DNA from 3 places in the Streptomyces sp. NPDC050416 genome. Region 3 is predicted to be linked to each of the others. Evidence: riboswitches for the same ligand, from Rfam matches in the RefSeq annotation. Region 3 holds a riboswitch; each other region holds the start of a gene.
The links. Region 3 has a riboswitch for thiamine pyrophosphate ahead of thiO (glycine oxidase ThiO). Riboswitches for the same ligand answer to the same signal wherever they lie in the genome.
Positions count from the first base shown of each region.

Region 1 (10,213 bases), on a different contig from region 3:
CCGGTCTGACCAAGAAGGAGCTTCTCGTGCTCTCGCGCGAGAAGGCCAAGCTGGAGAAGACCCTCGGCGGTATCCGCGAGATGCAGAAGGTGCCCAGCGCCGTCTGGATCGTGGACACCAAGAAGGAGCACATCGCCGTTGGTGAGGCCCGGAAGCTGAACATCCCGGTCGTCGCGATCCTCGACACCAACTGCGACCCCGACGAGGTCGACTACAAGATCCCGGGCAACGACGACGCGATCCGCTCCGTCACCCTGCTCACCCGCGTCATCGCCGACGCCGTCGCCGAGGGCCTCATCTCCCGCAGCGGTGTCGCCACCGAGGGCAAGGGCGAGAAGGCCGCGGGCGAGCCGCTGGCCGAGTGGGAGCGCGACCTGCTCGAGGGCGAGAAGAAGGCCGACGAGGCTGCCCCCGCCGCTGAGGCCGCTCCGGCCGCCGAGGCTGCTCCGGCCGCCGAGGCCGCCCCCGCCGCTGAGGCCGCCCCCGAGGCCGAGAAGCCGGCCGAGGGCGAGAAGGCCGCCGAGGCCGAGCAGGCCTGACCCGTCAGTCCGAGGTGACGGCGGGAGCGGTACGGCATCACCAGCGCCTCCGGCGCGGTGTGAAGTCCGCTCCCGCCGTTCACCCGTAGGTCAGCGGCAGGACAGTGCGCTCCGGCTCCATGGAGCGCATCCGCAGATCTTCGATCTTCCAGACTTCGAGAGAGATTCACAGACTCATGGCGAACTACACCGCCGCCGACGTCAAGAAGCTCCGTGAGCTCACGGGCGCCGGCATGATGGACTGCAAGAAGGCGCTGGACGAGGCCGAGGGCAACGTCGAGAAGGCCGTCGAGGCGCTCCGCATCAAGGGCCAGAAGGGCGTCGCCAAGCGCGAGGGCCGTTCCGCCGAGAACGGTGCCGTCGTCTCGGTCATCGCCGACGACAACTCCTCCGGTGTCATCGTCGAGCTGAAGTGCGAGACGGACTTCGTCGCCAAGGGCGAGAAGTTCCAGGCCGTGGCCACGGCCATCGCCGAGCACGTCGCCAAGACCTCCCCGGCCGACCTCGAGGCCCTGCTCGCCTCCGAGATCGAGCCCGGCAAGACCGTCCAGGCGTTCGTGGACGAGGCCAACGCCAACCTGGGCGAGAAGATCGTCCTGGACCGCTTCGCGCAGTTCGCCGACGGCTACGTGACCGCGTACATGCACCGCACGATGCCCGACCTGCCCCCGCAGATCGGTGTCCTCGTCGAGCTGGACAAGCCGAATGCGGAGATCGCCAAGGGCGTCGCCCAGCACATCGCCGCCTTCGCGCCGAAGTACCTCTCCAAGGAGGACGTGCCGGCCGAGGTCGTCGAGTCCGAGCGCCGCGTCGCCGAGGAGACCACCCGCGCCGAGGGCAAGCCCGAGGCCGCCCTGCCGAAGATCGTCGAGGGTCGCCTCAACGGCTTCTTCAAGGACGCCACGCTGCTCGGCCAGCCCTACGCGCTCGACAACAAGAAGTCCGTCCAGAAGGTCCTGGACGAGGCCGGTGTCACCCTGAAGCGCTTCTCGCGCATCAAGGTCGGCATCTGAGTCCGTACCGCGATCGACGCCCGACCCCGATAGGGTCGGCAGCAGTCGTCCCGGTACGCCGTCACAGGGGTGGCGGACGACAGCAGATCTGACGAGGAGGCCATTGCCGTATGGGATGCGAACCACGCCCCACCGGCAATGGCCTTCTTCGTATGTGCAACACGTGAAAGAGGCGGGATCCCCCATGACCACCAAGGCCCAGAAGAGCGACGACGGCAAAGTGCGCGGCCGGTTTCTGCTGAAGCTGTCCGGAGAGGCCTTCTCCGGCGGTGGGGGCCTGGGCGTCGACCCCGACGTGGTGCACAAGATCGCCCGCGAGATCGCGGCCGTCGTACGCGACGGTGCGCAGATCGCGGTCGTCATCGGCGGCGGCAACTTCTTCCGCGGTGCCGAGCTCCAGCAGCGCGGCATGGACCGGGCCCGCTCCGACTACATGGGCATGCTCGGCACGGTCATGAACTGCCTGGCCCTGCAGGACTTCCTGGAGAAGGTGGGGGTGGACTGCCGGGTGCAGACCGCCATCACCATGGGCCAGGTCGCCGAGCCGTACATCCCGCTGCGCGCCGTGCGGCACCTGGAGAAGGGCCGTGTGGTCATCTTCGGTGCCGGTATGGGCATGCCGTACTTCTCCACCGACACCACCGCCGCCCAGCGCGCCCTGGAGATCGACGCGGAGGCGCTGCTGATGGGCAAGAACGGCGTGGACGGGGTCTACGACTCCGACCCGAAGACCAACCCGGACGCGGTGAAGTTCGACCACCTCGGCTACGGCGAGGTCATCACCCGTGACCTGAAGGTCGCCGACGCCACGGCCGTGACGCTGTGCCGCGACAACAAGCTCCCGATCGTGGTCTTCGAGCTGCTGGCGGAGGGCAACATCGGACGTGCCGTCAAGGGTGAGAAGATCGGCACGCTGGTGGGGGACCCCGGCAGCCGGGACTGAGACCCGAGAACAACCCCGTCCGGGGGACGGACGGGACGGAGCCGGGCCGGGGGATGGACAATGTTCCACCGGTCGGGAACCGTGCAGGAAGAAGACGCGACGCAGCCGGCCGCCGCCCACATGGAACCGCAGCCGGGCCTACTCAAGACACGCAGGAGCAAGTGGTGATCGAAGAGACCCTCCTCGAGGCCGAGGAGAAGATGGAGAAGGCCGTCGTGGTCGCCAAGGAGGACTTCGCCGCGATCCGCACCGGTCGTGCGCACCCGGCGATGTTCAACAAGATCGTGGCCGACTACTACGGCGCGCCGACCCCGATCAACCAGCTGGCCTCGTTCTCGGTGCCCGAGCCGCGCATGGCCGTGGTGACCCCGTTCGACAAGAGCGCGCTGCGCAACATCGAGCAGGCGATCCGCGACTCGGACCTGGGCGTCAACCCGAGCAACGACGGCAACATCATCCGAGTGGTGTTCCCCGAGCTGACCGAGGAGCGCCGCCGCGAGTACATCAAGGTCGCCAAGAGCAAGGGTGAGGACGCCAAGGTCTCCATCCGCTCCGTGCGCCGCAAGGCCAAGGACGCCATCGACAAGCTGATCAAGGACGGCGAGATCGGCGAGGACGAGGGCCGCCGTGCGGAGAAGGAGCTCGACGACACCACCCACAAGTACGTGGCGCAGGTGGACGAGCTCCTGAAGCACAAGGAAGCGGAGCTGCTCGAGGTCTGATGAACGACTCTTCCTGGGGGGCGCCGCCACAGGCCGGGTACTGGGGGCCCACCGACCAAGGGCATTCCCATGGGCACTCCCACACCCATGGGAATGGGCATGCCCACCCCCCTGGCCAGGGGCACGTCCAGGGAGCCGCTCCGGCGGGTCCCGCTTACGATGCGCATGAAGCGCCTCAGACTCGCCCCATGCCCATCGTGCCCGACGTAGCCGCGTACGGCGGAAACCAGGATGACGACCGGGGGGCTGCTCGGCTGAGCGGCTCTCCGGTCCGGAACGAGACGAATCCGGAGCCCATGCCCGACGCCGCAGAGCCGGCACCCAAGCCGCAGAAGAAGAGCGCGGGTCGCGACCTGAGTGCCGCGATAGGGGTCGGGGTCGGGCTCGGCGCGGTGATCGTCGCGTCGCTGTTCGTCGTCAAGGCCGTGTTCGTCGGTGTGATCGCGGTCGCCGTGGTGGTGGGTCTGTGGGAGCTGACCAAGCGGCTGGACGAACGCAAGGGCATCCGGGCGCCCCTCGTGCCGCTCGCGCTCGGCGGTGCCGCGATGGTCGTCGCCGGGTATGTCCGGGGTGCCGAGGGCGCCTGGGTCGCCATGGCGCTCACGGCACTGGCCGTGCTGGTGTGGCGCATGACGGAACCGCCCGAGAACTACCTCAGGGACGTCACGGCGGGCGTCTTCGCGGCGTTCTACGTGCCGTTCCTGGCGACGTTCGTCGCGATGATGCTGACGGCGGACGACGGGGCGCAGCGGGTGCTCACGTTCCTGCTGCTCACGGTCGTGAGCGACACCGGTGCCTACGCGGTCGGCTGGCGCTTCGGCCGGCACAAGCTCGCCCCGCGCATCAGCCCCGGAAAGACCCGCGAGGGTCTGCTCGGTGCGATCTCCTTCGCGATGGTCGTGGGCGCGCTGTGCATGCAGTTCCTCATCGACGACGGTGCCTGGTGGCAGGGCCTGGTGCTCGGCCTCGCGGTCGCGGTCAGCGCCACGCTGGGCGATCTCGGCGAGTCCATGATCAAGCGGGACCTGGGCATCAAGGACATGGGCACGCTGCTGCCGGGGCACGGCGGCATCATGGACCGGCTGGACTCACTGCTGCCCACGGCTCCGGTGGTGTGGCTGTTGCTCGTGCTCTTCGTCGGGTCCGGCTGAGGCGATACGGCTCTTACGGATCGTATGGCGAGCTCCGGCCGGGTGACCGGCGGGGGCTCGCTGCCGTTGTGCGGAGGTGCCTGCGACGTCTCCACGTGGGACGATTCAGGTGTACGTCGCAAAGGGGGACATCATGTCCAGCATTCGACAGACCATCGATGTCGACCGGCGCCCCGAGGACGTCTACGACTACGTCACGGACGCCGAGCGGCTGCCGGAGTGGCAGCTGAGTGCCGTGTCCGCGGAACGTCTCGACGAGGGGCCGGTCGGTGTCGGCTCCCGGATGCGGGTCACCCGGCACGTCGGCCGCCGGGTCATGCCGATGACCATGGAGGTCACGGAGTACGACCCGCCGCACAGCTGGGGCATGCGGGGTGTCGACGGCCCCGTCCGGGCGCGGGTGCACGGCGAGGTCGAGCCGTTCGACGAGGGACGGCGCTCCCACGTGACGATCGAGGTCGACTTCGAGGGCCACGGCGTCGGCAAGGTCCTCGTCCCGCTCGTCGTACGCCCCCAGGTCCGCAAGGAACTGCCGCGCAACGAGCAGATCCTGAAGGACCGGCTGGAGCACACGGGAGAGCAGGGCCTCTGAGGGGTACGGCCGCTGTGTGACGGGCCCTTCTGTGTTCAGACAGGGGCTCACCGCCGTGGCCCTCGAAAACGGCATGCTGACTGAACCGTGGACCGTCCCTGGGCCGTGCGAGGCCGAGCGGCGATGGCAGATGGCGATCAGGGGTGACCGCCCCCACCCCGCTCCGGCCTGGGGCACCGGAGTTGATCTGCCACACTGGATGGGTTATGCCTGCACCCGGAGAACTCACTTTCGTCGCCCCGCGCGGAGCCAAGAAGCCGCCGCGGCATCTCGCCGACCTCACTCCTGCTGAGCGCAAGGAGGCCGTTGTCGCTGTCGGGGAGAAGCCGTTTCGTGCCAAGCAGCTGTCGCAGCACTACTTCGCGCGGTACGCGCACGATCCGGAGCAGTGGACCGACATTCCGGCCGGCTCCCGTGGCCGGCTCCAGGAGGCGCTCCTTCCCGAGCTGATGACCGTCGTGCGGCATCTGTCGACCGACCAGGGGACCACGCGCAAGACGCTGTGGCGGCTGTTCGACGGGACGCTCGTGGAGTCCGTGCTGATGCGCTACCCGGACCGGGTGACCATGTGCATCAGCTCGCAGGCCGGGTGCGGGATGAACTGTCCGTTCTGTGCGACCGGGCAGGCGGGGCTCGACCGGAATCTGTCCACCGCCGAGATCGTGCACCAGATCGTGGACGGTATGCGGGCCCTCAGGGACGGCGAGGTGCCGGGCGGGCCGGCGCGGCTGAGCAACATCGTGTTCATGGGGATGGGTGAGCCGCTCGCCAACTACAACCGGGTCCTCGGCTCCATCCGGCGGCTCACCGACCCCGAGCCCGACGGGCTGGGGCTCTCGCAGCGCGGGATCACCGTCTCGACGGTCGGACTCGTCCCGGCCATCCACCGGCTCGCCGACGAGGGCCTCAAGTGCCGGCTCGCGATCTCGCTGCACGCCCCCGACGACGAGCTGCGCGACACCCTCGTCCCCGTGAACACCCGGTGGAAGGTCCGCGAGGTGCTGGACGCCGGCTTCGAGTACAGCGCCAAGTCCGGGCGCCGGCTGTCCATCGAGTACGCCCTGATCCGGGACATCAACGATCAGGCGTGGCGCGGTGACCGGCTCGGGCGGATGCTCAAGGGCAGGCCGGTGCACGTGAACCTGATCCCGCTCAACCCGACGCCGGGGTCGAAGTGGACGGCTTCCCGGCCGGAGGACGAGAAGGCGTTCGTGGAGGCCATCGCGGCCCATGGTGTGCCGGTGACGATCCGGGACACCCGTGGTCAGGAGATCGACGGGGCGTGTGGTCAGCTCGCGGCCACCGAACGGTAGTCTGACCGGCGTAAGCACAACCGTATTTTCCGACACCTTCATATTCCGACAGGGGAGCGCCACAGCGCTGAGAGTGCGGCACACGGCCGCAGACCCTCCGAACCTGGCCCAGGTCATTCTGGGTAGGGAGATCGGTCATCACTCGAGCTGTTGCGCCCTGCCCGGGACTCCCAGAGATCCCGGGCAGGGCCGCGTCTTCTCCTGGTCCTCCAGGAGGAATCCAGTGAGCCACACCATCAAGCGGCTGACGGCGGTGGCCGTCGGGCTCGGCATGGCCGGCACGCTCGCCGCGTGCGGGTCGTCCGACGGCGGCCAGGGGTCCGGCGACTCCAAGACCGTGACCCTCGTCAGCCACGACTCGTGGGCCGCCTCGAAGGACGTCATCGCGGCCTTCGAGAAGCAGTCCGGCTACAAGGTCAAGGTCCTCAAGGACGGCGACGCCGGGCAGGCCGTGAACAAGGCCATCCTGACCAAGGACAACCCGCAGGGCGACGTCTTCTTCGGCGTCGACAACACGCTGCTGTCCCGCGCCCTCGACAACGGCCTGTTCCAGCCGTACGAGGCGAAGGGCTCGGACCGGATCGCGCCGGAGTACCGGGCCGACCAGGACGAGCACCGGGTCACGCCCATCGACACCGGCGACATCTGCGTCAACTACGACAAGAAGTACTTCGCCGACCACAAGCTCGACCCGCCGCGCAGCTTCGACGACCTGGTCAAGCCCGAATACAAGAACCTCCTGGTCACCGAGAACGCCTCCACCTCCTCGCCCGGCCTCGGCTTCCTGCTCGGCACCGCCGCGAAGTACGGCGACGGGGGCTGGGAGGGGTACTGGAAGAAGCTCAAGGCCAACGGCGTGAAGGTCGTCGACGGCTGGGAGCAGGCCTACAACGAGGAGTTCTCCGGCTCGGCCGGCGGCAAGAAGGCCAAGGGCGACCGGCCGCTCGTCGTGTCGTACGCCTCCTCGCCGCCCGTCGAGGTCGTCTACGCCGACCCGAAACCCGCCGCGGCACCGACCGGGGTCGCGCAGGGCACCTGCTTCCGGCAGGTCGAGTACGCCGGGCTGCTGAGCAACGCCGAGAACACCAAGGGCGGCAAGGCGCTCCTCGACTTCCTGATCAGCGAGCGGTTCCAGGAGGACATGCCGCTCAACATGTACGTGTACCCGGTGCGCGAGGGCGCCCAGGTGCCGCCGGAGTTCGTGAAGTACGGGCCGCAGGCCAAGGACCCGGAGACCATGAACCCGGCGAAGATCGCCGACCGCCGTGACCAGTGGGTCAAGTCGTGGACTTCGCTCGTACTGAAGTAGCCGCCCGGAAGAGGAGCGCGGCGGCGCGGTCCGGTCTGCTGGCCGTGCCCGTCGCGTTCTTCGCGGTCTTCTTCGCCTACCCCGTCGCCGCGATCGTCGCGCGCGGTCTGGAGGTCGACGGGGTCTGGCAGTTCGGGCGGATCGGGGAGGTGCTGGCGCAGTCCGACGTCCGGCACGTCCTGTGGTTCACCACCTGGCAGGCGGTCGTCTCGACCGTGCTCACGCTGCTGGTCGCACTGCCCGGCGCGTATGTCTTCGCGCGCCTCGACTTCCCGGGCAAGCAGGTCCTGCGGGCGGTCGTGACCGTGCCGTTCGTGCTGCCGACGGTCGTCGTCGGTACGGCCTTCCTGGCGCTGGTCGGGCGCGGCGGGCTGCTGGACGAGCTGTGGGGCGTGCGGCTGGACACCACCGTGTGGGCGATCCTGCTCGCGCACGTCTTCTTCAACTACGCGGTCGTCGTACGGACCGTCGGCGGGCTCTGGGCGCAACTCGACCCGCGGCAGGAGGAGGCCGCGCGGATGCTCGGGGCGTCGCCGCTGCGGGCCTGGCGGCAGGTCACGCTGCCGGCGCTCGCGCCCGCCGTGGCCGCCGCCGCGCTCATGGTCTTCCTGTTCACCTTCACCTCCTTCGGTGTCGTCCAGATCCTCGGCGGCCCCACGTTCTCGACCCTGGAGGTGGAGATCTACCGGCAGACGTCGGAGATCTTCGACCTGTCCACGGCGGCCGTGCTGACCTTGATCCAGTTCGTCGCGGTGGGCGCGATCCTCGCCCTGCACGCTTGGACCGTACGACGGCGGGAGACCGCCCTGCGGCTGGTCGACCCGGCCGTGACCGCGCGCCGGCCGCGCGGCACGGGGCAGTGGGCGCTGCTGGGCGGGGTGCTCGTCACCGTCGTCGTGCTGCTCCTGCTGCCGCTCGCCGTGCTGGTGCAGCGCTCGCTGGACGCACCAGGCTTTGGCTACTACCGGGCGCTCACCAGGGACGACGGCGGGGTGTTCCTGGTGGCGCCGATCGCGGCGATCGGCAACTCACTGGAGTACGCCGTCGCCGCGACCGCCATCGCCGTGGTGATCGGCGGCCTGGCCGCCGTCGCGCTCACCCGCCGGGACGCCGGGCGGTTCGTGCGCGGCTTCGACGCGCTGCTGATGCTGCCGCTCGGGGTGTCCGCGGTGACCGTCGGCTTCGGGTTCCTGATCGCCCTGGACGAGCCGCCGCTGGATCTGAGGTCCACGTGGATCCTGGTGCCGCTCGCGCAGGCGCTGGTCGGTGTGCCGTTCGTCGTGCGGACGATGCTGCCCGTGCTGCGGGCGGTGGACGTGCGGCTGCGGGAAGCGGCCTCGGTGCTGGGGGCCTCGCCCTGGCGGGTGTGGCGCGAGGTGGATATGCCGATGGTGCGGCGGGCGCTGCTGATCGCGGCCGGGTTCGCCTTCGCGGTGTCGCTCGGGGAGTTCGGGGCGACGGTGTTCATCGCGCGGCCCGACAACCCGACGCTGCCTGTGGCGGTCGCGCGGCTGCTGGGGAGGCCCGGGGAGCTGAACTACGGCCAGGCGATGGCCCTTTCGACGGTTCTGATGGTGGTGTGCGCCGTGGCCCTGCTGGTACTGGAGAGGCTTCGCACCGACCGGAGCGGGGAGTTCTGATGCTGCTGGCCCTGGAGGGTGCGACGGTCCGTTTCGGCGGGCGTGCCGTGCTGGACGCCGTCGATCTGGAGGTCGCCGAGCACGAGGTCGTGTGCGTGCTCGGGCCCAGCGGCAGCGGCAAGTCGACACTGCTGCGGGTCGTGGCGGGGCTCCAGCCGCTCGACTCCGGGCGGGTGGTGCTGGACGGGCGCGACCAGGCCGGCGTGCCCGCGCACCGGCGCGGGGTCGGGCTGATGTTCCAGGACCACCAGCTGTTCCCCCAGCGGGACGTGGGCGGCAACGTCGCCTTCGGACTGCGTATGCACGGGGCGTCGAAGCGGCAACAGGCCGACCGCGTAAAGGAGTTGCTGGACCTGGTCGGTCTGCCGGGCGCGTCCCGCCGGGCCGTCGCGGCGCTGTCCGGCGGGGAGCAGCAGCGCGTGGCGCTGGCGCGGGCCCTGGCGCCGAGCCCCCGGCTGCTGATGCTGGACGAGCCGCTGGGCCAGCTCGACCGGTCGCTCAGGGAGCGGCTGGTCGTCGAACTGAAGGAGCTGTTCGGCCGGTTGGGCACGACCGTGCTCGCCGTGACGCACGACCAGGGGGAGGCCTTCGCGCTGGCCGACCGGGTCGTGGTGATGCGGGACGGGCGGATCGCCCAGTCCGGTACGCCTCTTGAGGTGTGGCAGCGGCCGGCCGACGCGTTCGTGGCCCGCTTCCTCGGCTTCGAGAACGTCGTCGAGGCGACGGTCGGGGCGGAGGCCGCGGACACGCCGTGGGGCAAGGTGCCCGTGCCGGAGGATGCCCCGCAGGGCACACGGACCCTGCTCGTGCGGCCCGCCGGTGTGCGCCTGGTGCCCGTCGGCGCGGGTCTGCGCTGCACGGTGACCGCGCGCACCTTCAAGGGCACCCATGTCGCCGTCCACCTCCAACCCGAGGACGCCCCGCGCCTGGAGGCGGCCTGTGCGCTGCGGGCGGCGCCGGAGCCCGGGGACGAGGTCGGGGTGGAGTTCGA
Region 1 is NZ_JBITII010000010.1:227,328-237,540, forward strand. Features, by position in the region: gene rpsB (30S ribosomal protein S2) at 1-539, shown strand, start outside; gene tsf (translation elongation factor Ts) at 716-1,552, shown strand; gene pyrH (UMP kinase) at 1,737-2,495, shown strand; gene frr (ribosome recycling factor) at 2,660-3,217, shown strand; gene ACIBL4_RS29100 (phosphatidate cytidylyltransferase) at 3,217-4,368, shown strand; gene ACIBL4_RS29105 (SRPBCC family protein) at 4,502-4,960, shown strand; gene rlmN (23S rRNA (adenine(2503)-C(2))-methyltransferase RlmN) at 5,167-6,273, shown strand; TPP riboswitch at 6,314-6,420, shown strand; gene ACIBL4_RS29115 (thiamine ABC transporter substrate binding subunit) at 6,545-7,582, shown strand; gene ACIBL4_RS29120 (ABC transporter permease) at 7,558-9,222, shown strand; gene ACIBL4_RS29125 (ABC transporter ATP-binding protein) at 9,222-10,213, shown strand, end outside.
Region 1: linked by a shared signal. The riboswitch ahead of ACIBL4_RS29115 (thiamine ABC transporter substrate binding subunit) and the one ahead of thiO (glycine oxidase ThiO) in region 3 are both predicted to bind thiamine pyrophosphate.

Region 2 (10,213 bases), on a different contig from region 3:
CCGACCAGCCAGGCCCTCACCAAGGCGCTGCCCCTCGTCTCGACAGCGCGTACCTGGGGCAAGGAGGTGTACTTCGACACAGGAGTGTCGGTTTCACGTGAAACAGGCGCCAGGGAGGTCGTCGAGCCCGGCACCGTCGCCTTCTGGGCCGACGGCGACGCCCTCGCCCTCCCCTATGGGCCGACTCCGATCTCACAGGGCGACGAGTGCCGCCTCGCGAGCCCGTGCAATGTCCTGGGACGCATCGACGGCGACCCCGCTCTACTCGCAGCCGTGCGGGACGGCGCCCCGGTACGCGTGGAGCCGGTCGACGATTAGCGCCGACCGGCTCATCCCACGGTTCTCAGCTCCTAGATCTCCTTGCGAAACCCTTCCGCCACCTTCAGGAAGATGTCATTCGCCTCGGTCTCCCCGACCGTGACCCGCACACCCTCACCCGGGAACGGCCGGATCACCACACCCGCCTGCTCACACGCCTCCGCGAACGGGAGCGTGCGCTCCCCCAGCCGCAGCCACACGAAGTTGGCCTGCGTCTCGGGCACCGTCCAGCCCTGGGCGCGCAGCCCGTCGACCACGCGCGTGCGCTCACACACCAGCGAGCCGACCCGGCCGAGCAGTTCGTCCTCGGCACGCAGCGAGGCGATCGCCGCTTCCTGCGCGAGCTGGCTCACCCCGAACGGGACCGCCGTCTTGCGCAGCGCCGCGGCCACGGGCTCGTGGGCGATGGCGAATCCGACGCGCAGACCGGCGAGGCCGTAGGCCTTGGAGAACGTGCGCAGGACGCAGACGTTGGGCCGGTCTCGGTAGAGCTCGACACCATCCGGCACCTCGGGGTCGCGGATGAACTCGCGGTAGGCCTCGTCGAGCACCACCAGCACATCACCGGGCACCCGGTCGAGGAAGCGCTCCAGCTCCGCCCGCCGCACGACCGTGCCCGTCGGATTGTTGGGGTTGCAGACGAAGATCAGCCGGGTCCGGTCGGTGATCGCGTCGGCCATCGCGTCGAGGTCGTGCACATCACCGGAGGTCAGCGGCACCTGCACCGACGTCGCGCCGCTGATCTGCGTGATGATCGGATACGCCTCGAAGGACCGCCAGGCGTAGATGACCTCGTCGCCGGGGCCGGAGGTGGCCTGGATCAGCTGCTGGGCGACACCGACCGACCCGGTGCCGGTGGCCAGGTGGGAGAGGGGCACGCCGAACCGCTCGGACAGCTCGTTCATCAGCCCGGTACAGGCCATGTCGGGGTAGCGGTTGAAGGCGCAGGCCGCCGCCGTCACCGTTTCCATCACGCCCGGCAGCGGCGGGTAGGGGTTCTCGTTGGAGGACAGCTTGTAGGCCACCGGCCCACCCGCCGCGGCCGGCTTGCCCGGCTTGTAGGTGGGGATCCCCTCCAGCTCGGCGCGCAGCTTGGGGCTCGTCTCGCTCACCGCAGTCCTCCTCGCGAAGACCGGCGGCCCATGACCGCCGCCGACATCCAATACTCCTCACCTTATGAGGATTCGGCGCCGCTGCGTATAGCCACGACGGAGCGACGAAGGCCGGCCTCGTGCGTCCCATGGGCATCACTCGTGCGTCCCACCGGCATCAAGGGCATCACCGTACGAAGGCGTACGAATTCAGGGGCGCGCCGCACATATATCTACGCGCCGGTGGTGCGCGCCGTGGCGCGCATCCCCCGTGCAGGTGAGTTGAGACCTCTTCGCAACCTCGGCCACTTGGCAGGCCCGTGCGGGCCCACAAGCCACGTACTGGCATGGGAGCCGCCAACGCCCTTGTTTTCCAAAGCAATTGGGGCTAAATGATCATGCAGAAACGTGCCTGTCAACGCGTGCATATGCGTCCGCACTACCCCACCGCATGAGCCCTACTATCGGCTCGCCATGACAGCAGCAGGGAAGCACCAGGTGAGCCGCGCGGAAACCTCACGTCGAGGCAGTCGGCCGGGTCGGGCGGGTATCAGAGACGTGGCCGCCGCCGCCGGAGTGTCCATCACGACCGTCTCCGACGCCCTCAACGGCAAGGGCCGGCTCCCGGACGCCACCCGGCGCCATGTCCGTGAGGTCGCCGACCGGCTGGGCTACCGGCCCTCGGCCGCCGCCCGGACCCTCCGTACCGGCAAGTCGGGACTCATCGGCCTGACCGTGACCACGTACGGGGATGAACCTTTCACCTTCACCGAGTTCGCGTACTTCGCCGAGATGGCGCGGGCCGCCACCTCCGCGGCGCTCGCCCGCGGTTACGCCCTCGTCATCCTCCCCGCGACCTCCCGCCACGACGTGTGGTCGAACGTCGCCCTGGACGGCACGGTCGTCATCGACCCCTCCGACCAGGACCCGGTCGTCAGCGAACTCGTCCGCCAGGGCCTGCCGGTCGTCTCCGACGGCCGCCCGGCCGGCTCGCTGCCGGTCACGGCCTGGGTCGACAACGACCACGAGGCCGCCGTCCTCGGCATCCTCGACCACCTGGCCGACGCCGGCGCCCGCCGCATCGGCCTGCTGACCGGTACGACCACGGACACGTACACCCACCTGTCGACCACCGCCTACCTGCGCTGGTGCGAGCGCGTCGGCCAGGATCCGGTGTACGAGGCTTACCCGGCGCACGATCCGTGCGCGGGCGCCGTCGCCGCCGACCGGCTGCTCGCCCGGCCCGACCGGCCCGACGCGGTCTACGGCCTGTTCGACCCGAACGGCACCGACCTGCTCGCCGCCGCCCGCCGCTACGGCCTGCGCGTACCCGACGACCTGCTGCTGGTCTGCTGCAGCGAGTCCACCGTGTACGCCAACACGGAGCCGCCCATCACGACGCTCTCCCTGAAACCGCGCCGCATCGGCACGGCGGTCGTGCAGCTCCTCATCGACGCCATCGAGGGAGTGGACTCCGACCGTCCGGTAGAGCAGGTGATACCGACGGAGCTGATCGTGCGCACGTCGTCCCAGCGGCGCTCGCCGCGCACGACGGTCAGCCCGCCGCGGTCACCCGAGGGGACCTAGACCCGTCCGATCGGGTCAACGAACGTGCGCACCCCTGGGGAGAACGTGCGTACTCCTGGGGAGAAACAGGGCCGGTCCCCCGGAGAGAAGGGATCGTTCTCGCGAAGAGAAGGAAAGCGAGGACGGTCACACGGTGGTCAAAGCCCGGCCCAATCGGGGCGAAAGCCGCGGTGAACTGGACTCTTGCTCTGATTCACCACCCCTGGGTCATCACATGGCGCGATCCGCATTCCTATGATGGGCCCACGACACCCACGGGCCGCTACGACCAGGCAGTCCGATGCGGTGCAGATGCGGCGCGATGGTGGAGGGGTCGATGACTCAGGGGGCCGGTCAGGGACCCGAGGTGGAGCGGACGGCGACGCTGCGCGACTTCCGGGTGCCCGCGTACGTCCACGAGGCCGGTCCGTACGTCCACAGCGCCCAGCCCGGCGAGGTCGCCCCGCCGGCCGAGGAGACCTACCCCGAGGGGTACACGCCGACCGAGCGCGACCTGCCCGTGATCAACCGCGGCGACACCGTCCAGGTGGCCGTCGACCCCGAGACCGTCGCAGCCCCGCAGGCCGACACCGGGCAGGGCCCGCTGTACGTCGTGGGTGATGTGCACGGCTACCTCGACCAGCTGGTGGCGGCCCTCCAGGAGAAGGGCCTCCTCGACGCCGACGGCCACTGGTGCGCGGGCACCGCCCGGCTGTGGTTCCTCGGCGACTTCACCGACCGCGGTCCCGACGGCATCGGCGTCATCGACCTGGTGATGCGGCTGTCCGCCGAGGCCGCCGCGGCCGGCGGCTACTGCAAGGCACTCATGGGCAACCACGAGCTGCTGCTGCTCGGCGCCAAGCGGTTCGGCGACACCCCCGTCAACTCCGGCGCCGGCACCGCCACCTTCCAGGCGGCCTGGCTGCTCAACGGCGGCCAGAAGACCGACATGGACCGCCTCCAGGACCACCATCTGCAGTGGATGGCCCGTCTGGACGCCGTCGAGGAGGTCGACGGCCACCTGCTCGTCCACTCCGACACCACCGCCTACCTCGACTACGGCCGCTCCATCGAAGAGGTCAACGACACCGTCCGCGAGACGCTCACGCGCAACGACGCGGACGAGGTCTGGGACCTGTTCCGCAAGTTCACCAAGCGGTTCTCCTTCCGTGACGAGGGCGGCGCGGACGCCGTACGCTCCCTGCTCGATACGTACGGGGGCAGCCGCATCGTTCACGGTCACAGCCCGATTCCGTATCTCCTGGGCGAGGTCGGCTCCGAGGAAGACGAGGACAGGACCGACCCCGTGGTCGAGGGTCCGCACGTCTACGCCGACGGACTCGCCATCGCCATGGACGGCGGCGTGACCATGGCCGGAAAGCTGCTGGTCCAGCAACTGCCGCTGGATGCGTGAACGTTCACCGGGCAGGCGCTTCCCGTCACAGGACCGGACCTGTGAGGGGCCAATTTCGGTAAACACCCTGTCACCGCCCACCTTCGCGGCTCTACCATCGGCTTATCCGTAGCAGGCTCCCCTCCGTTTCTGCCCGACGGCTCGTCAGCATGCCGAGCCCCAAGCCCTACGGAGCATCGGGGGATGCACATGAACAGCGTTCCGCAGCACCTGCTGAGCGAGGACCGCCAGGAATACGAGCGGATCCTCGATGAGGCGCTGCGCTCCGCACCACACCGTCCGGAACTGGCCGCTGTCGGACAGCGGCTCAACCCCGAGCAACTGCGCACCATGGCGCTGAACGCCACCGCGCTCATCACGGCGGCCGCGTCGACCGAATACCAGCACTACGTCAAGGTCCGCGAGGCACAGCGCAGGCCGGCGACGGCCGACCGGCCGGCCGTGCGCGCATCCGGCTCCTCCGAGCCGGACGCGGGCGCGGCGGGCCTCGCCGCCACCATGGGCGAGGTCGCCGAGACCGCCGGCGCGGGCGCCGTCGCCGTCGTCGCCGTCCTCGCTCCCGTCCTGGCCGGAACCGCCGCGGCGATCTTCCTGCTCGTCGGCTACATCCTTCAGATGCTCAACCCCGAGCAGACGTTCGCCCGGACCATGCTCACCACGGGCTGGGTGTTCGGCGCCGTGACCGCGGTCGCGATCCTCGTCGCCGCGGTGGGACTGCTGATCACCGCCCTGCGCAACAAGCCGACGGCCGAAAGCGACCCGCACGGCGAACTGCACGGGGAGGTGGACCGGGCCAGGGAGGCCTGGCGCGAAGCCCTGCTGGAGCGCGGCATCGTGCCCTTCCTCCGGGAGGCCCTCGTCGACCCGAGCGCGACCGCCGCGCTGCACCACACCTCCCCGTCCACGCCGGTCAGCCGCATCCCGCACCTCGGCTACGACCGCCCGGGTTTCACCAGCCCGGACGACGGCGACCGCGGTTCTCGGCCGAGCTTCAGCAGTCCGGACTACACCAGCCCGGACTTCGGAGGCCCGGAACACCAGCCGGAGTAGCCGTCGGGTCGGTGCCCCGGGGCCGGACCCCTCCCGCGGGCCAGGGGACCAGGGACCACCGGTCCCCGGCCCTCGGCCTGTGTGCGGGCGGCTCAGTCCGCGATGGGCAGGTACACGCGGTTCCCGCTCGCCGCGAACTCCTTGGACTTCTGGGCCATGCCGTCCTCGATCTCGGCCTGGGTGCCGCCGTGTTCACGACGGATGTCGTGCGAGATCTTCATGCTGCAGAACTTGGGGCCGCACATCGAGCAGAAGTGAGCCGTCTTGGCGGGCTCCGCCGGCAGCGTCTCGTCGTGGAACTCCCGTGCCGTGTCCGGGTCGAGGGCGAGGTTGAACTGGTCCTCCCACCGGAACTCGAAACGGGCGTCGGACAGCGCGTCGTCCCACTCCTGGGCACCCGGATGTCCCTTGGCCAGATCCGCTGCGTGGGCGGCGATCTTGTAGGTGATGACGCCGGTCTTGACGTCGTCACGGTTCGGCAGGCCCAGGTGCTCCTTGGGCGTGACGTAACACAGCATCGCCGTGCCCCACCAGGCGATCATCGCGGCGCCGATGCCGGAGGTGATGTGGTCGTACGCCGGCGCGACGTCCGTGGTCAGCGGGCCGAGCGTATAGAACGGAGCTTCATCGCAGATCTCCTGCTGAAGGTCGATGTTCTCCTTGATCTTGTGCATCGGGACGTGGCCCGGGCCTTCGATCATGGTCTGTACGTTGAAACGCTTCGCGATCCGGTTGAGTTCCCCGAGGGTCCGCAGTTCCGCGAACTGCGCCTCGTCGTTGGCGTCCGCGATCGAGCCCGGCCGCAGTCCGTCGCCGAGGGAGTACGTGACGTCGTACGCGGCGAGGATCTCGCAGAGTTCCTCGAAGTTCTCGTACAGGAACGACTCCTTGTGGTGCGCGAGGCACCAGGCCGCCATGATCGAGCCGCCGCGCGAGACGATGCCGGTCTTCCGATTCGCCGTCAGCGGCACGTACGGCAGGCGCACGCCCGCGTGGACCGTCATGTAGTCCACGCCCTGCTCGGCCTGTTCGATGACCGTGTCCTTGTAGATCTCCCAAGTCAGCTCCTCGGCCCGGCCGTCGACCTTCTCCAGGGCCTGGTAGAGCGGCACGGTGCCGATGGGCACGGGGGAGTTGCGCAGTACCCACTCGCGCGTGGTGTGGATGTTGCGGCCGGTGGACAGGTCCATGACCGTGTCGGCGCCCCAGCGGGTCGCCCAGGTCATCTTCTCGACCTCCTCCTCGATGGAGGACGTCACCGCCGAGTTGCCGATGTTGGCGTTGACCTTCACCAGGAACCGCTTGCCGATGATCATCGGCTCGATCTCCGGGTGGTTGACGTTGGCCGGCAGTACCGCCCGGCCCGCCGCGATCTCGTCGCGGACCACCTCGGGCGAGACGTTCTCCCGGATGGCCACGTACTCCATCTCGGGCGTGATCTCGCCGCGGCGGGCGTACGCGAGCTGCGTGACCGCCTTGCCGTCCTTGCTGCGGCGCGGCTGACGCGGCCGGCCGGGGAAGACGGCGTCGAGGTTGCGCAGGCCGCCGCGCGGCGAGGTGTGCTTGATGCCGTCGTCCTCCGGACGGACGGGCCGGCCCGCGTACTCCTCGGTGTCGCCACGCGCGATGATCCAGTTCTCGCGCAGCGGCGACAGGCCCCTGCGGACGTCGGTGTCGACGAGCGGATCGGTGTACGGGCCCGACGTGTCGTACAGGGTGACCGACTGCCCGTTGGTGAGATGCACCTGACGGACCGGCACGCGCAGGTCGGGGCGGCTGCCCTCGACGTACGCCTTGTGCCAGCCGATGGACTTCCCGGCCTCCTCGGACTGTGCGTCCTGAACGGAGGCAGGCGTGCGTGCGTCCTTGTTGGTCATGAGACCTACTCCCTACGCCGGCATTACCCGGTAACAGGTTCGGCGGTCGACGCAGCGGCTTCCGTCTGCCGACGTTCCGTGTGAAACATCACTCGACTTCGGTGATGTTTCATGTGAAACATCGCTGGGACGGAGGTCAGCGCCCTCTCAGCCCGGTGCTCCGAGCTCCCGCGTGTACAAAAGGTGCCTCCACGCTAGCGGCAATTCTGGCGCGGTGAACAGAGGGCCCCCCTCGTTCTTGCGATGATCGGTCGGTGACCACGACGCAGCGTCCTCCTTACCCACCGCCCGAACCGCCCCGCGGGTCCGGCGCCGGCGACGGCGACGGCCGTGGGCGTGAGCACGATTTCGCCGCCGGGGGCGGGCTCGGTCCTGCCCGCGGGCAGACGCACGCGCACCGGCCCGGTCCCGGGAACGGACAGGGCGGCGGTCCGGCCGGTCCGGCCTCTTCGTACGGTGCCGGCTCCGGAGGCTGGCAACCCACCGGCTCCGGAGCCGGTTCCAGGGAAGGTGACGCGCACAGCGGAGGCGACGGGTACGGCGGAGGCGACGGGTACGGGCGCGGCGGAGGCGACAGGCCCGGCGGACGCGATGGATACGGCGATGGACACAGCCCCGGCGGAGGCCACGGGCACGGTGGCGGCGACAGGCACGGCGGAGGCGGCCACGGGCATGGTCACGGAAACGGGCCCGGCTCCGAGCCCGGCGGCGGGCACGGGCACAGTCACAACCACGGTCCTGCCACGCCCGTCTCCATGCACCTGCGCAAGGTCATCGCGGCGGTCCTGATCCCGTTCGCCGCCGCCGTGCTGGTCGGTCTCGCCGTGCTGTGGCCGGGCGGCGCCCCGCCGCACGAGCGCACCGGCGTCGGCTTCGACCGGCAGACGCAGGAGGGCTCGGTCACCAAGGTCGTGGCGGTGAGCTGCAAGGAGGCCGGCGCCTCGGGTGTCCCGCCGACCGGCGACACCTCCACCGCCGAGGGTTCCTCCGCGGTGCAGCAGGAGAAGGGCACCTGCAAGCGGGCGACGATCCGGGTCGACAGCGGCAAGGACAAGGGCCGTACCTTCACCGAGATCGTCCAGCCGGACCAGTCCCGCCAGTTGGAAGAGGGCCAGGAGGTCGTGGTCGCCTACGAGCCCTCCGCGCCGAAGGATCTCCAGTACTCGGTCACCGACATCAACCGCCGCCTGCCCATGGCGCTGCTCGCCGGCATCTTCGCCCTCGCCGTCGTGGTCGTAGGGCGGCTGCGCGGTGTCATGGCCCTGGTCGCGCTGGCCATCAGCTTCCTGGTGCTGAACCTCTTCATCCTGCCCGCGATCCTTCAGGGCTCGAACCCGCTGCTCGTGGCGGTGGTGGGCGCGAGCGCCATCATGCTCATCGCCCTGTACCTGTGTCACGGCCTGTCCGCCCGGACCTCAGTGGCGGTGCTCGGCACCCTCGTCTCGCTGCTGCTGATCGGTGTTCTGGGCTCGCTGTTCATCGACTGGGCCGCGCTCACCGGCAACACCGACGACAACACCGGTCTGATCCACGGCCTCTACCCGACGATCGACATGAGCGGTCTACTGCTCGCCGGCGTCATCATCGGATCGCTCGGTGTGCTCGACGACGTGACGGTCACGCAGACGTCGGCGGTCTGGGAGCTGCACGATGCCAACCCGACCATGGGCTGGCGTGGCCTCTACCGCGCGGGGATCCGGATCGGCCGCGACCACATCGCCTCGGTCGTCAACACGCTGGTCCTCGCATACGCGGGTGCCGCGCTGCCGCTGCTCCTGCTGTTCTCCATCGCGCAGAGCGGTGTCGGGACGGTCGCCAACAGCGAACTGGTCGCGGAGGAGATCGTGCGCACGCTGGTGGGTTCGATCGGCCTGGTCGCCTCGGTGCCGGTCACCACGGCCCTGGCCGCGCTGGTGGTCTCGGCCGATCGCCCGGGAGCGCAGCCCGCTGCGGAGGCCGCCGCGGCCCCGGCACGCGGGGGGAAGGGCCGGCGCCGCAAGCGCTGACGGCTCGTGACCTGTGAAGCCGGTTGTCCCGTCGTACGGAGAAGCGTTCCTGCACAGCTCGGCGGCATCCGGTGAAGCGTTACTCCACCGTGCCGCCCGACGGATGTCTCAGCCGGCGCCCTGTTCCGCCAGGATGCGGTCCAGGGCCTCGTCGAGATGGGCGTCGAAGTCGGCGAGCGAGCCCTCCTGGCCCAGCGGCACCAGCTTGTCGGTGCGGTCGAGGAAGGCGACCAGCGGTGCCGTCGAGGACCGGAACAGCGCCTGGTCGCTGCCCACCTGAAGCCGGATCAACACCTCGCCCAGCGAGTCCGGTTCGACCGGCGTGACCCGCACATCGCCCTCCCCGCACGGCCGGCCGACACCGTCGATCAGCAACTCCCGGCCGAAAGCCCAGGTCACCGGGGCATCACCGGGCAAGTGGAAAGTCAGCCTGACGGCATAGGGATCACTGGTCTCATAGCGCAGTTCCACCGGAATGCGGAAGGAGAGCTCCTCGGACACGAGAAAGCTCATCATGACCTCTGCCTGTACGGACTCGCGCATCGCTAACCCCGTCATTCGCCGTGGACTGGCCGGGAACGAACCTCTGACACTTCATGGAATCTTGCTTAACGTACACAGCAGATCACAAGGAGTGAGTTTTCACATACTGATAGAGAGCGCGAGCGAGCCCAGCAGACTCCCGATCTCGCTCTGCAACTGCCGGGCCGCCGGGAGCAGCCGGTGCTCCTGGTGGGCGGGCAGGGAGATGGCCATCGTCGCGGCCGTCGTACCGAGGGTGAGCGGGATCGCCGCGCAGACGGCGCCCAGGGCGTATTCCTGACGCTCGGTCACGGGTTCCATCCGCCGCACCCGCTCCAGACGGCGCAGCAGGCTGTGGTTGTCCCGCAC
Region 2 is NZ_JBITII010000014.1:203,263-213,475, forward strand. Features, by position in the region: gene ACIBL4_RS35320 (cyclophilin-like fold protein) at 1-318, shown strand, start outside; gene hisC (histidinol-phosphate transaminase) at 351-1,430, opposite strand; gene ACIBL4_RS35330 (LacI family DNA-binding transcriptional regulator) at 1,884-2,996, shown strand; gene ACIBL4_RS35335 (metallophosphoesterase) at 3,298-4,389, shown strand; gene ACIBL4_RS35340 (hypothetical protein) at 4,573-5,439, shown strand; gene thiC (phosphomethylpyrimidine synthase ThiC) at 5,532-7,316, opposite strand; TPP riboswitch at 7,309-7,498, opposite strand; gene ACIBL4_RS35350 (YibE/F family protein) at 7,571-9,322, shown strand; gene ACIBL4_RS35355 (SsgA family sporulation/cell division regulator) at 9,431-9,865, opposite strand; gene ACIBL4_RS35360 (IclR family transcriptional regulator) at 9,965-10,213, opposite strand, start outside.
Region 2: linked by a shared signal. The riboswitch ahead of thiC (phosphomethylpyrimidine synthase ThiC) and the one ahead of thiO (glycine oxidase ThiO) in region 3 are both predicted to bind thiamine pyrophosphate.

Region 3 (10,213 bases):
GCACCCCACGTCCTCCAGCTTCCGCGCCAGCACGGGGTCGTCATTGGTGTACGGCAGCACCGTGAACCCGTCGTCGACCAGCGTCTCGGCCGCCTCCAGCAGCTCGATCGGGTCCGGCAGCAGCGTGCGCTCGTCGGCGATGACCTCCAGCTTGATCAGGTCCGTGCCGAGGGCCTCGCGCGCGAGACGGGCCGTGAGGACGGCCTCGCCGGCGGTGAAGCAGCCCGCCGTGTTGGGCAGGACGCGGATGCCGAGCTTGTCCAGGACGGACAGCACCGAGCCGTGCACCGAGGCGTTCACCCGCCGCATCGCGACCGTCGTCAGCTCCGTCCCGGACGCGACCAGCGACCGTTCCAGCACGTCGAGGCTGGGCGCCCCGCCCGTACCCATGATCAGGCGGGACGTGAAGGACGTACCACCGAGGACAAACGGATCGTCGGCCATGATCAGCCTCCTTGGACGGCGGTGAGGACTTCCACGCGGTCCCCCTCGGAGAGGGTCGTGGACGGCCACTGCGCGCGCGGGACGACGGTTTCGTTCAGGGCGGCGGCCACGCCGGACGGCGCGGCGGTGAGGGACTTCACGACGGTGTCGAGAGCCGTACCGGGCCGGACCTCCCGGGGCTCCCCGTTGACGGAGATGTTCATGCGGGCTGCTCCGTGAGTGCGGTGGCGCTGCTGAAGCGCTTCGGCGTGAAGGGGCGGGCCTCCTCGGGGAGCTCACCCGTCGTCAGGACGTGCGCCATCGCGTCGCCGGTGACCGGCGTGAGCAGGACGCCGTTGCGGTAGTGCCCGGTGGCCAGCAGCAGCCCCTCCAGCCCGGTCGGGCCGAGCAGGGGCGCGTTGTCGGGGGAGCCGGGGCGCAGTCCGGCCCGGGTCTCGGTGAGGGGCAGCTCGGTGATGCCCGGGACCAGCTCGTGCGCGTCGCGCAGCAGCTCGTACACGCCGCCCGCGGTCACGGTGGTGTCCCAGCCCAGCTCCTCGCTGGTCGCCCCGACGACCAGCTCGCCGCTCTCGCGCGGTACCAGGTAGACATGGCTGCCGCGCACGACCGCGCGCACGGTCCGGTTCAGGAAGGGCCCGTGCCGCCGCGGCATGGTCAGCCGTACGACCTGCCCCTTCACCGGCCGCACGGGCGGCAGCACATCCTCCGGGACGCCCGCGAGCCGCCCGCTGAGGCTGCCCCCGGCCAGGACGACCTGCCCGGCCTCCAGCGGGGTGCCGTCGTCCGTGACGGCGCCCGTGGCCCGGTCCCGTGCGACGGTGAGCCGCTCGGCCCACGCCCGGTGGAAGACCACACCGGCCCGCTCGCACGCGGTGACCAGCGCCCCGGCCAGCCGCCGAGGATCGATCTGGTGGTCCCCGTCGACCCGCAGCCCGCCGCGCACGCCCGGCGCGAGCATCGGCTCCAGGCGACGGCACTCCCGCCCCGACAGCCACTGCGACTCCAGGCCCGACTGCTGCTGCAGGGCGTGCAGTTCGCGCAGATGGGCCCGGTCGTCGGCGTCCAGGGCCACGGCGAGCGTGCCGCACCGGCGGTAGCCGAGGTCGTGGCCGGTCTGCTCGGTGAGCTCGGCCGCGAAGTCCGGGTAGCGCCGGGCGGAGGCCAGATTCAGCCCGAGCAGGGTCTGCTCGCCGTAGTGCAGTTCCGTGACGGCGGCCAGCATCCCGGCGGCCACCTGTGCGGCTCCGCCGCCCGGTTCCGGGTCCACCACGGACGTGGCGAGCCCGCGCTGCGCGGCCCGCCACGCGGTGACCAGGCCGATGATCCCGCCCCCGATGACGAGGACGTCTGACGTGCGCGTACGCGACATGGGCGTCCAGCCCCTCCCTTCGCCGGCATGACCCGGATCAGGTTCGTACGGTCGGAGGCCGCCAGCCTCCCTCTCAGCCCGGTGCGTCCGGGCTCCCGCGAGTGCATTGCGTTGGCCACCCACCCTAGCCCGCTGCCGTATGCCGCAGTAAGGGAGCCACCACCACGGCCCGCTTCCTCGACGGCCCGGTCCGCGCCCCGGTCGCGTGTGCAGCAGGTCACTGGGTATGAGCACTGACTGACAAAATGTCAGTTGTCTATGGTGATCAGGTGAGCGAGCAGACGCAGGAACCAGGTTCGTCCGCGCCCCGGCGCGTGGTCGTGGCGGGCGCGGGGATGGCCGGTGTGCAGACCGCGGTCGCCCTGCGCGAGCAGGGCTTCACCGGCACCGTGCGCCTGATCGGCGCGGAACCCCACCAGCCCTACGACCGGCCCCCCTTGTCCAAGGCCGTCCTGCTCGGCAAGGCCGAGGGCTCCGCCTTCGACGTCGACTTCGAGGCCCTCGGCATCGAGCTGCGGCTCGGCTGCGAGGTGCGGGGCCTGCGCCCGGGCGACCACGAGCTGGACACCGAGGACGGGCCCGTGCCGTACGACGTCCTGGTCGTCGCGACCGGTGCCGAACCGATCCGGTTGCCCGGGGCGGAGGGCGTGCCGGGCGTGCATCTGCTGCGCACCCTGGACGACGCCGAACGGCTGCGGCCGGTGCTGGCCGGCCGGCACGACATCGTGGTCGTCGGCGCCGGCTGGATCGGCGCGGAGTTCGCCACGGCCGCGCGCGAGGCGGGCTGCGCGGTGACCGTCGTGGAGGCCGCCGAACGGCCCCTCGCCGGGGCGCTGCCCGCCGAGGTCGCCGCGCCGATGGCCCGCTGGTACGCCGACGCGGGTGCCGTGCTGCGGACGCACGCGCGCGTGGAGCGCGTGGAGCCCGGCACGGTGGTTCTCGACGACGGCGCGCGGCTGCCCGCGGACGCGGTCGTCGTCGGCATCGGCGCCCGACCGGCCACGGCCTGGCTGGCCGGCTCCGGGATCGAGCTGGGCCCGCACGGCGAGATCGTGGCCGACCAGCACCTGCGCGCGTCGGTGCCCGACGTGTACGCGGTCGGCGACTGCGCCTCCTTCCCCTCGGGCCGGTACGGCGAGCGCCTGCTGGTGCACCACTGGGACAACGCCCTCCAGGGGCCGCGCACGGTCGCCGTGAACATCGTCGGCCGGGCCTCGGGGGAGACCCCCGCGGTGTACGACCCCGTGCCGTACTTCTGGTCGGAGCAGTTCGGGCGTTTCGTGCAGTACGCCGGGCACCACGCGGCCGCCGACACGACCCTGTGGCGGGGCGACCCGGCCGGACCGGCCTGGACGGTCTGCTGGCTGCGCGGAGACCGGCTGGTCGCGCTGCTGGCGGTGGGCCGTCCCCGGGACCTGGCGCAGGGCCGCCGCCTGATCGAGTCGGGCACGCCGATGAATCCGGCGTTGCTGGGGGACCCGGCGAGGCCGTTGAAGGCGGCCACGGCGTAGCTCGGAAGGCGCGCGGATCCGCCCAGGTGGGCGGGCCCGGCTTCCGACTGTCAGTGGGGGATGGCAGGCTGGTTTCCGTGACCGAGATTGACGCAAAGATCGATGCTCTCGTCCCTGCCTGGCTCACCCTCCCCGACATCGCCGAACAGTTCGGCGTCGAGGTGACGCGCGTGCGGCAGCTGGTCAAGGAGGGCCAGCTCATCGCCGTACGCCGCGGTGAGAACCGCGCACTGCACGTCCCCGCGGCCTTCATCGACGGGGACAAGGTCGTCAAGGGCCTGGCCGGAACCCTGACGCTCCTGCGGGACGACGGCTTCACGGTCGAAGAGATGCTGGAGTGGCTCTTCACCCCCGACCCGAGCCTGCCCGGCACGCCGGCACAGGCCCTGAGCGAGAACCGTGGCACGGAGGTGAAGCGCCGAGCCCAGGCGCTCGCGGTCTGACCCGACCACGACCGAACAACGGTCCGGCGCGCACGCGCGGGGCCGGACCCGAACAACCGCCCGGTGTTGGCCGGGGCCCGTGGGGCGACCCATGGAGCCCCGGTCACGGGGCGGCTTGTGCCCGGCAGGGGCGGGGCGCCGGAGTCACCGGAGCGGGGACTCTCTGCGGCCATGGCAGCACGCCGTGCGCAGGGGCGCCGTGCCGCCCGCCCGCACAGGCGCGGGGGCCCGAGGGCTTCGTCCTGCCATCGGCACGGGTGCGCCTTGAGCCGGTACGCCACCGCACCTGCACCCGCACCCGTGCGCAACCATGGCGTACCCGCACCCGACGGCGCGAGGACGCACCCGCACCCGCGCACCACCAACACCAGGGGGACGACGCATGGCCGCCACAACCGCCACCACCCGCACCACCGCCCGCGCACAGCTCGCCGACGCGCGGGTCTACCTCTGCACCGACGCGCGCAAGCGGCAGGGCGATCTCGTGGAATTCCTGGACGCCGTACTGGCCGGCGGGGTCGACATCGTGCAGTTGCGGGACAAGGGCATGGAGGCGGCCGAGGAGCTGGAGCACCTGGCCGTCTTCGCCGACGCCTGTGCCCGGCACGGCAAGCTGCTCGCGGTCAACGACCGGGCCGACGTCGCCCACGCCGCCGGCTCCGACGTGCTGCATCTCGGCCAGGGCGACCTCCCCGTCCCCGCGGCCCGCGCGATCCTCGGCGACGACGTCCTGATCGGCCGCTCCACGCACGCCGAGTCCGAGGCCGCCGCGGCCGCCGTCCAGGACGGTGTGGACTACTTCTGCACCGGCCCCTGCTGGCCCACCCCCACCAAGCCCGGCCGGCACGCCCCCGGCCTGGACCTCGTCCGGTACACCGCCGCCCTCGGCACCGACCGGCCCTGGTTCGCCATCGGCGGCATCGACCTCGGCAATCTCGACCAGGTCCTGGAAGCGGGCGCCCGGCGTGCCGTCGTCGTACGGGCGATCACCGAGGCCGACGACCCGGGCGCGGCGGCGGCCGATTTCGCGAAGAGGCTGCGGGAGCAGCAGGAGGCCGGTTCGTAGGCCGGTTCGTGGGCCGGTTTGTCCAAGGGATGGACAACAAGTGCACAAATCGGGCCAAAGTCCGATGTCCGGTTGGGGGACCGACCGCCCCTGACTAACCTGCCGGTATGGCCCTCGGCACCGCATCCATCAGATCGGACCACGCGCGCACCGTCCGTGACCTGCTCGCGACCGGCAAAACGACGTACTCGTTCGAGTTCTACGCCCCGAAGACCCCGAAGGGCGAGCGGAACCTGTGGAACGCGCTGCGCCGGGTCGAGGCCGTGGCGCCCGACTTCGTCTCCGTGACCTACGGCGCGGGCGGCTCCACCCGCGCGGGCACGGTCAAGGCGACCGAGGCGATCGCCTCCGACACCACCCTCACGCCCATCGCGCACCTCACGGCGGTCGACCACTCGGTGGCCGACCTGCGCAACATCATCGGCCAGTACGCCGACGCCGGGATCCGCAACATGCTCGCCCTGCGCGGGGACCCGCCCGGCGACCCGATGGGCGAGTGGGTGCCGCACCCGCGGGGCCTCGCCTACGCCGCCGAACTCGTCGAGCTGATCAAGGCGTCCGGCGACTTCTGCGTGGGCGTCGCAGCCTTCCCGGCGATGCACCCGCGCTCCACCGACTGGGACACCGACGTCCGCCACTTCGTCGACAAGTGCCGTGCGGGCGCGGACTACGCCATCACGCAGATGTTCTTCCACCCGGAGGAGTACCTCCGGCTGCGCGACCGCGTCTCGGCCGCCGGCTGCGACACCCCGATCATCCCCGAGGTCATGCCGATCGCCAGCGTGCGCTCGCTGGAGCGGATCGGCTCTCTCACCAACGCCGCGTTCCCGTCCGCCCTGAAAGAGCGGATCCTCACAGCAAAAGACGATCCGGCCGCTGTACGCTCCATTGGTATCGAATTCGCCACGGAGTTCTGTGCGCGGCTGCTCGCCGAGGGAGTGCCCGGCTTGCACTTCATCACGCTCAACAACTCCACGGCGACGCTGGAAATCTACGAGAACCTGGGCCTGCACCACCGACCGCAGGCCTAGACCGTTCGCACCGGTATACGACACACTGCGTTGCGGCGACTGGGAGAGGGGCGTACATGGGCTGGGCGGTCCTCTACATCGCGTTCGGCATCGTCGCGCTGTGGCTGCTGGGCGAGGTGCTGTTGCAGTACAAGGCGCGGCTGCGCTGGCGGCTGCTGGCCTTCGTCGGTTTCCTCGGTGTCGTGGTCGGTGTGCTGATCCCGTCCGTCATCGTGATCGGACTGGGCGCGGCCGCCTTCGCGGTCGGGCAGACCTACGTCACCCTGTCGTTCCGCAGCGGCTTCTCGGCCGGCTGGGCGATGAACGCGCCGAAGCTGGGCGGCGGCAAGGGCCGCCGCGGTGAGCGCGGCCGTCAGGAGCCGAGCCTGGAGGTCTCCGACATGGAGGCGGCCGACGGCGGCTACGGCGACGAGGGCGCCGACTACCGCCGCGACACCACCGCCCCCGCCTACGGCCAGGACGACGACTACGACCGCGACGACGTCTTCACCCCGTCGCGCCCGGTGCAACCGACGGCCGCCGAGACCACCGCCGTCTACGAGCCGCAGCCCGTGCCCGACGACACCGGCTCCTACGGCGTGTACGGCGACACCGGCTACCAGCAGGGCCCGCCCCAGGACCAGTACGCCGCCACGGCCCAGGGCACCGACCAGCCCTACGCCTACGACTACTCGGGCTACGGCCAGCAGCAGGGCTACGACGCCACGGACCAGCAGCAGTACGCCGCCTACTCCGACCCGTACATCGGCACGCCGACCTACGGCGGGGCCTCGTACGACACCTCCTACGGCGACCAGCAGTACTACGCCCAGCAGGGCTACGGCCAGGACCAGTACGCCGGCACCTACGGCGGCGAGACCCCGCCGGCCGGTGTGTGGGTCCCGCAGCAGCGCACCACCGACGAGTACGGCCAGGAGCTGCCGCCGGAGCAGCAGTCGTACCCGTACCAGGGCAACGGGCAGCAGCAGACGCCCGGGAACGGCTTCGACGAGCAGTACCGTTTCTGAGGCTTGAACGCCGCTCGGGCGGCGAGCTCACTGAGAGCCCCGGAACTCCGGTCCCTCCACGATCAGTCCCGCCACCAGCGCGCCCGACATGCCCGCGTGCGGCAGACCGCCGCCGGGATGCGCCCAGCCGCCGACGGTGAACAGACCGGGCACGCGCGTGCTGTTGGACGGATGCAGCAGCCGCCCGCCGTCCGCCGCCAGGGCGGGCACCGGCACCGCCCCGCCCTCCGCGCCGGTCGCCTCGGCGATGTCGGCCGGGGTGCGCACCTCGTGCCAGAGGAGGCGGTCGCGCAGATCCGGTACGGCGCGTTCGGCGACCGTGATCATGTTCTCGGCGAGGGTGTCGCAGGGCTCGCCGGGCCGGGCGGGCACCACCGTCGTGAGGGCGACCGCCTCGTGGTCCGGGTCCGGGACCAGTCCCGGGTCGTCGGGCCGCAGGACCGTGACCGTGGGACGCGGGTTCTGCGCCGCCGTGCCGAACAGGGCGTCCAACTCGGCCTCGCGGTCCGCCGCGTGGACCACCGTGCGGTGTGCCGTGCCCTCGGGGCGGGCGCCGCGCAGGGCGAGCAGCACCGTGACCCGGCTCGCCGCCGCGGGCTGCGGCGGCACGTCGCCGTCACCTCGCACCACGGCCTGCGCCGACAGCCGGTCCAGCGCGCCGGGCGCGACACCGGCGACCACGAAGTCCGCCTCCGCGACCGTGCCGTCGGCGAGTTCCACCCCCGAGGCGCGGCCGTCCTTCTCCAGCACCCCGGTCACGTCGGCGCCGAAACGGAACTCGACCTTTCGGGCCACGCACCGCTCGTACACCGCGCGGGCCAGCTCCCGCAGGCCGCCACGCACGTACCAGATGCCGAAGGCGTGCTCCATGTACGGCAGTACGGTCGCGCTCGCCGGAGTCGTCCGGGGATCCAGGCCGTACGCCAGGGCGTGGCTCTCCAGGAGGGCGGTGAGCCGGGCGTCCCGCAGCTCCCAGGCGCCGACCTCGGCGAGCGTGCCGGCCCGGCGGGTGCGCAGCAGCCGCTTGTGAGGCACCGCCGGGTACGGCTCACGCTCGGCCAGCACCTGCCAGTTCGGCCACAGCGGCTCCTCCAGGAGGGGGCGGCGCGTGCGGTCCCAGGCCTCGCGGGCCCGCACCAGGAAGTCACCCCACCGCTTCCCGGCCCCGGAGCCGAGCGCCTCGTCCAGGGCCGCCACGACGCCCGCGCGTGAGGCGTTCGGCAGCGACACCCGGGTGCCGTCCGCGAACACGTGCCGGGACGACGGGTCGACCTGGACCAGGTCCACGCAACGCTCCAGCGGCTCCTTGCCGGTCTTGACGAACAGGTCGCGGTAGACGGCGGGCAGCGGGAGCAGGCCGGGGCCGGTGTCGAAGGAGAACCCGTCGCGCTCGAAGCGGCGCAGCGCTCCGCCGTGGGTGTCCGTCCGCTCGTACACCACCACCCGGTGGCCCGCGACGGCCAGCCGGGCGGCCGCCGCCATGGCGCCCATCCCGGCGCCGATCACCGCAATCCGTGCCATGCCAGGGACTTTATCGGCCCCCACTGACAGCCCCCGCCGAGAGCCCCCGCGGTCGGCCTCCGAGTACGGGCGCGGAGGCGATCGTGACCAGTCGGCCACGGAGTGTTCTGGGGCCGCGTGCGCAGGGCTGAGTACGTGTACCTAGTGGGGGAGTTGAGTACGCGCGCGGATGGGAGACGACCTGCGAGAACGAGAGAGTGGAGGCACGGAGAGGGGGCACGGCTCCGGTACCGGCGACACGGGGCGCCGGAACGGGACCGGGCCCGCGATCCGCTCCTTCCGCCGACGGTGTCGGCGGGAGCGAGGCACGGGGGAGAACCGGGGGACGACCGAACGGGGGTCCTGCGGGGGACGTACGGGGGAGCAGGAAAAACGGGGGAGCACGGAAGGCGCCGGTTCGAGGTGGCCCGCGGGGGACGCGGCCACAGCGGACCGGCGCTTTCACATCTGCGTCCGGGTGCCTTCAGCGGCAGCGCTCAGGGGGTGTCCTCAGCGGCAGCCGCTCACCCGCCCCTGGAGCAGCCGGGACAGCGCCGCGTGGACGTCGTCCAGGGAGCGCTCCGGCTGGAAGGACTTCCAGTCCAGCGCGGCGACCAGGACCATGCCGACCAGCGCGGCCGCCGTCAGCGGGACGTCGATCTCGTCGCTGAACTCGCCGCCCGCCACGCCCGCGCGCAGCACGTCCTCCACGACCGCGACGGCCTGCTGCCGGACCACCATCAGCGTCGACTGCCAGGCTCGGTTCGTGCGCCACAGCTCGGCCACGTACAGCTGTGTGAAGGCCGGGTAGCGGTCGATGAAGACCAGCCCCGCGCGGATCATCGCGTCCAGGGCGTCGACCTTGGTGCCGCCCTCCCGGGCGGTCCGCTCGGCCGCTTCCCGCAGGGAGGCGGTGAGGAGGCCGACCCCGTGCCGCAGCAGCTCCTCGAAGAGGACGGACTTGCTCGCGAAGTTGTAGTAGACCGTGCCCTTGGCGACTCCGGCACGCTCGGCGATCTCGTCCACGGTCGTGGCGGAGAAGCCCTGCTCGGCGATGAGCGTGACGGCCGCCTCGTAGAGCTTCTGCCGGGTGGCCTCGCGGCGCGTGCTGCCGCCCGACGCGGCACTGCTGCTTTCCATGGCCCTGATTGTCACAGGAACCTTTCCTGGGGATGTCACCGAAGGGTTCACCGGGGACGTCGAACGGTTCACCGGGAGGTCGCCGAAGGGCTCACAGGGTCAGCTCCGGGTGCAGCCGGTCCAGCGTCCACACCTGGCGGCGGCGGGCCGCCACGGCGGTCAGCGCGAGGGCGCCGGCGGTGAACGCCGTCAGCACCACGCACGCGTGCCACACCGGTTCCAGACCGCCGCCCGTGATGAGCCTGCGCAGTGCCTCGACGACGTAGCTCATCGGCAGGAACGGGTGGAGCGCGTTGAAGAAGCCGGGGCTGGTCTGCACGGGGTACGTGCCGCCCGCCGAGGTCAGCTGGAGCATCAGCAGGGCGAGGACGAGGATCCGGCCCGCCGCCCCGAAGCGCGCGTTCAGCCACTGCACGATCGCCGCGAAGCACGCCGTCACCAGGAACAGGAAGCCCACCGTCCCGGCCGCCCGCGCCATCTCCAGACCGACCGCCCAGTGCAGCACCGACATCAGGGCCACCGTCTGGAGCACCCCGATCGCCACCACCGGCAGCCAGCCGGCCAGCGCGATCCGCCAGGCCGGGGCGCCCGCTGCGAGCGCGCGCCGGTTCATCGGGGTGATCAGCATGTAGGCCACCATCGCGCCCACCCACAGGGACAGCGGAATGAAGTACGGGGCGAACCCGGTGCCGTAGTTGGGCG
Region 3 is NZ_JBITII010000004.1:294,501-304,713, forward strand. Features, by position in the region: gene ACIBL4_RS14625 (thiazole synthase) at 1-444, opposite strand, end outside; gene thiS (sulfur carrier protein ThiS) at 447-647, opposite strand; gene thiO (glycine oxidase ThiO) at 644-1,813, opposite strand; TPP riboswitch at 1,811-1,922, opposite strand; gene ACIBL4_RS14640 (NAD(P)/FAD-dependent oxidoreductase) at 2,083-3,324, shown strand; gene ACIBL4_RS14645 (helix-turn-helix domain-containing protein) at 3,402-3,767, shown strand; gene thiE (thiamine phosphate synthase) at 4,150-4,833, shown strand; gene metF (methylenetetrahydrofolate reductase [NAD(P)H]) at 4,941-5,864, shown strand; gene ACIBL4_RS14660 (hypothetical protein) at 5,921-6,871, shown strand; gene ACIBL4_RS14665 (phytoene desaturase family protein) at 6,899-8,392, opposite strand; gene ACIBL4_RS14670 (TetR/AcrR family transcriptional regulator) at 8,882-9,511, opposite strand; gene ACIBL4_RS14675 (YhgE/Pip family protein) at 9,603-10,213, opposite strand, start outside.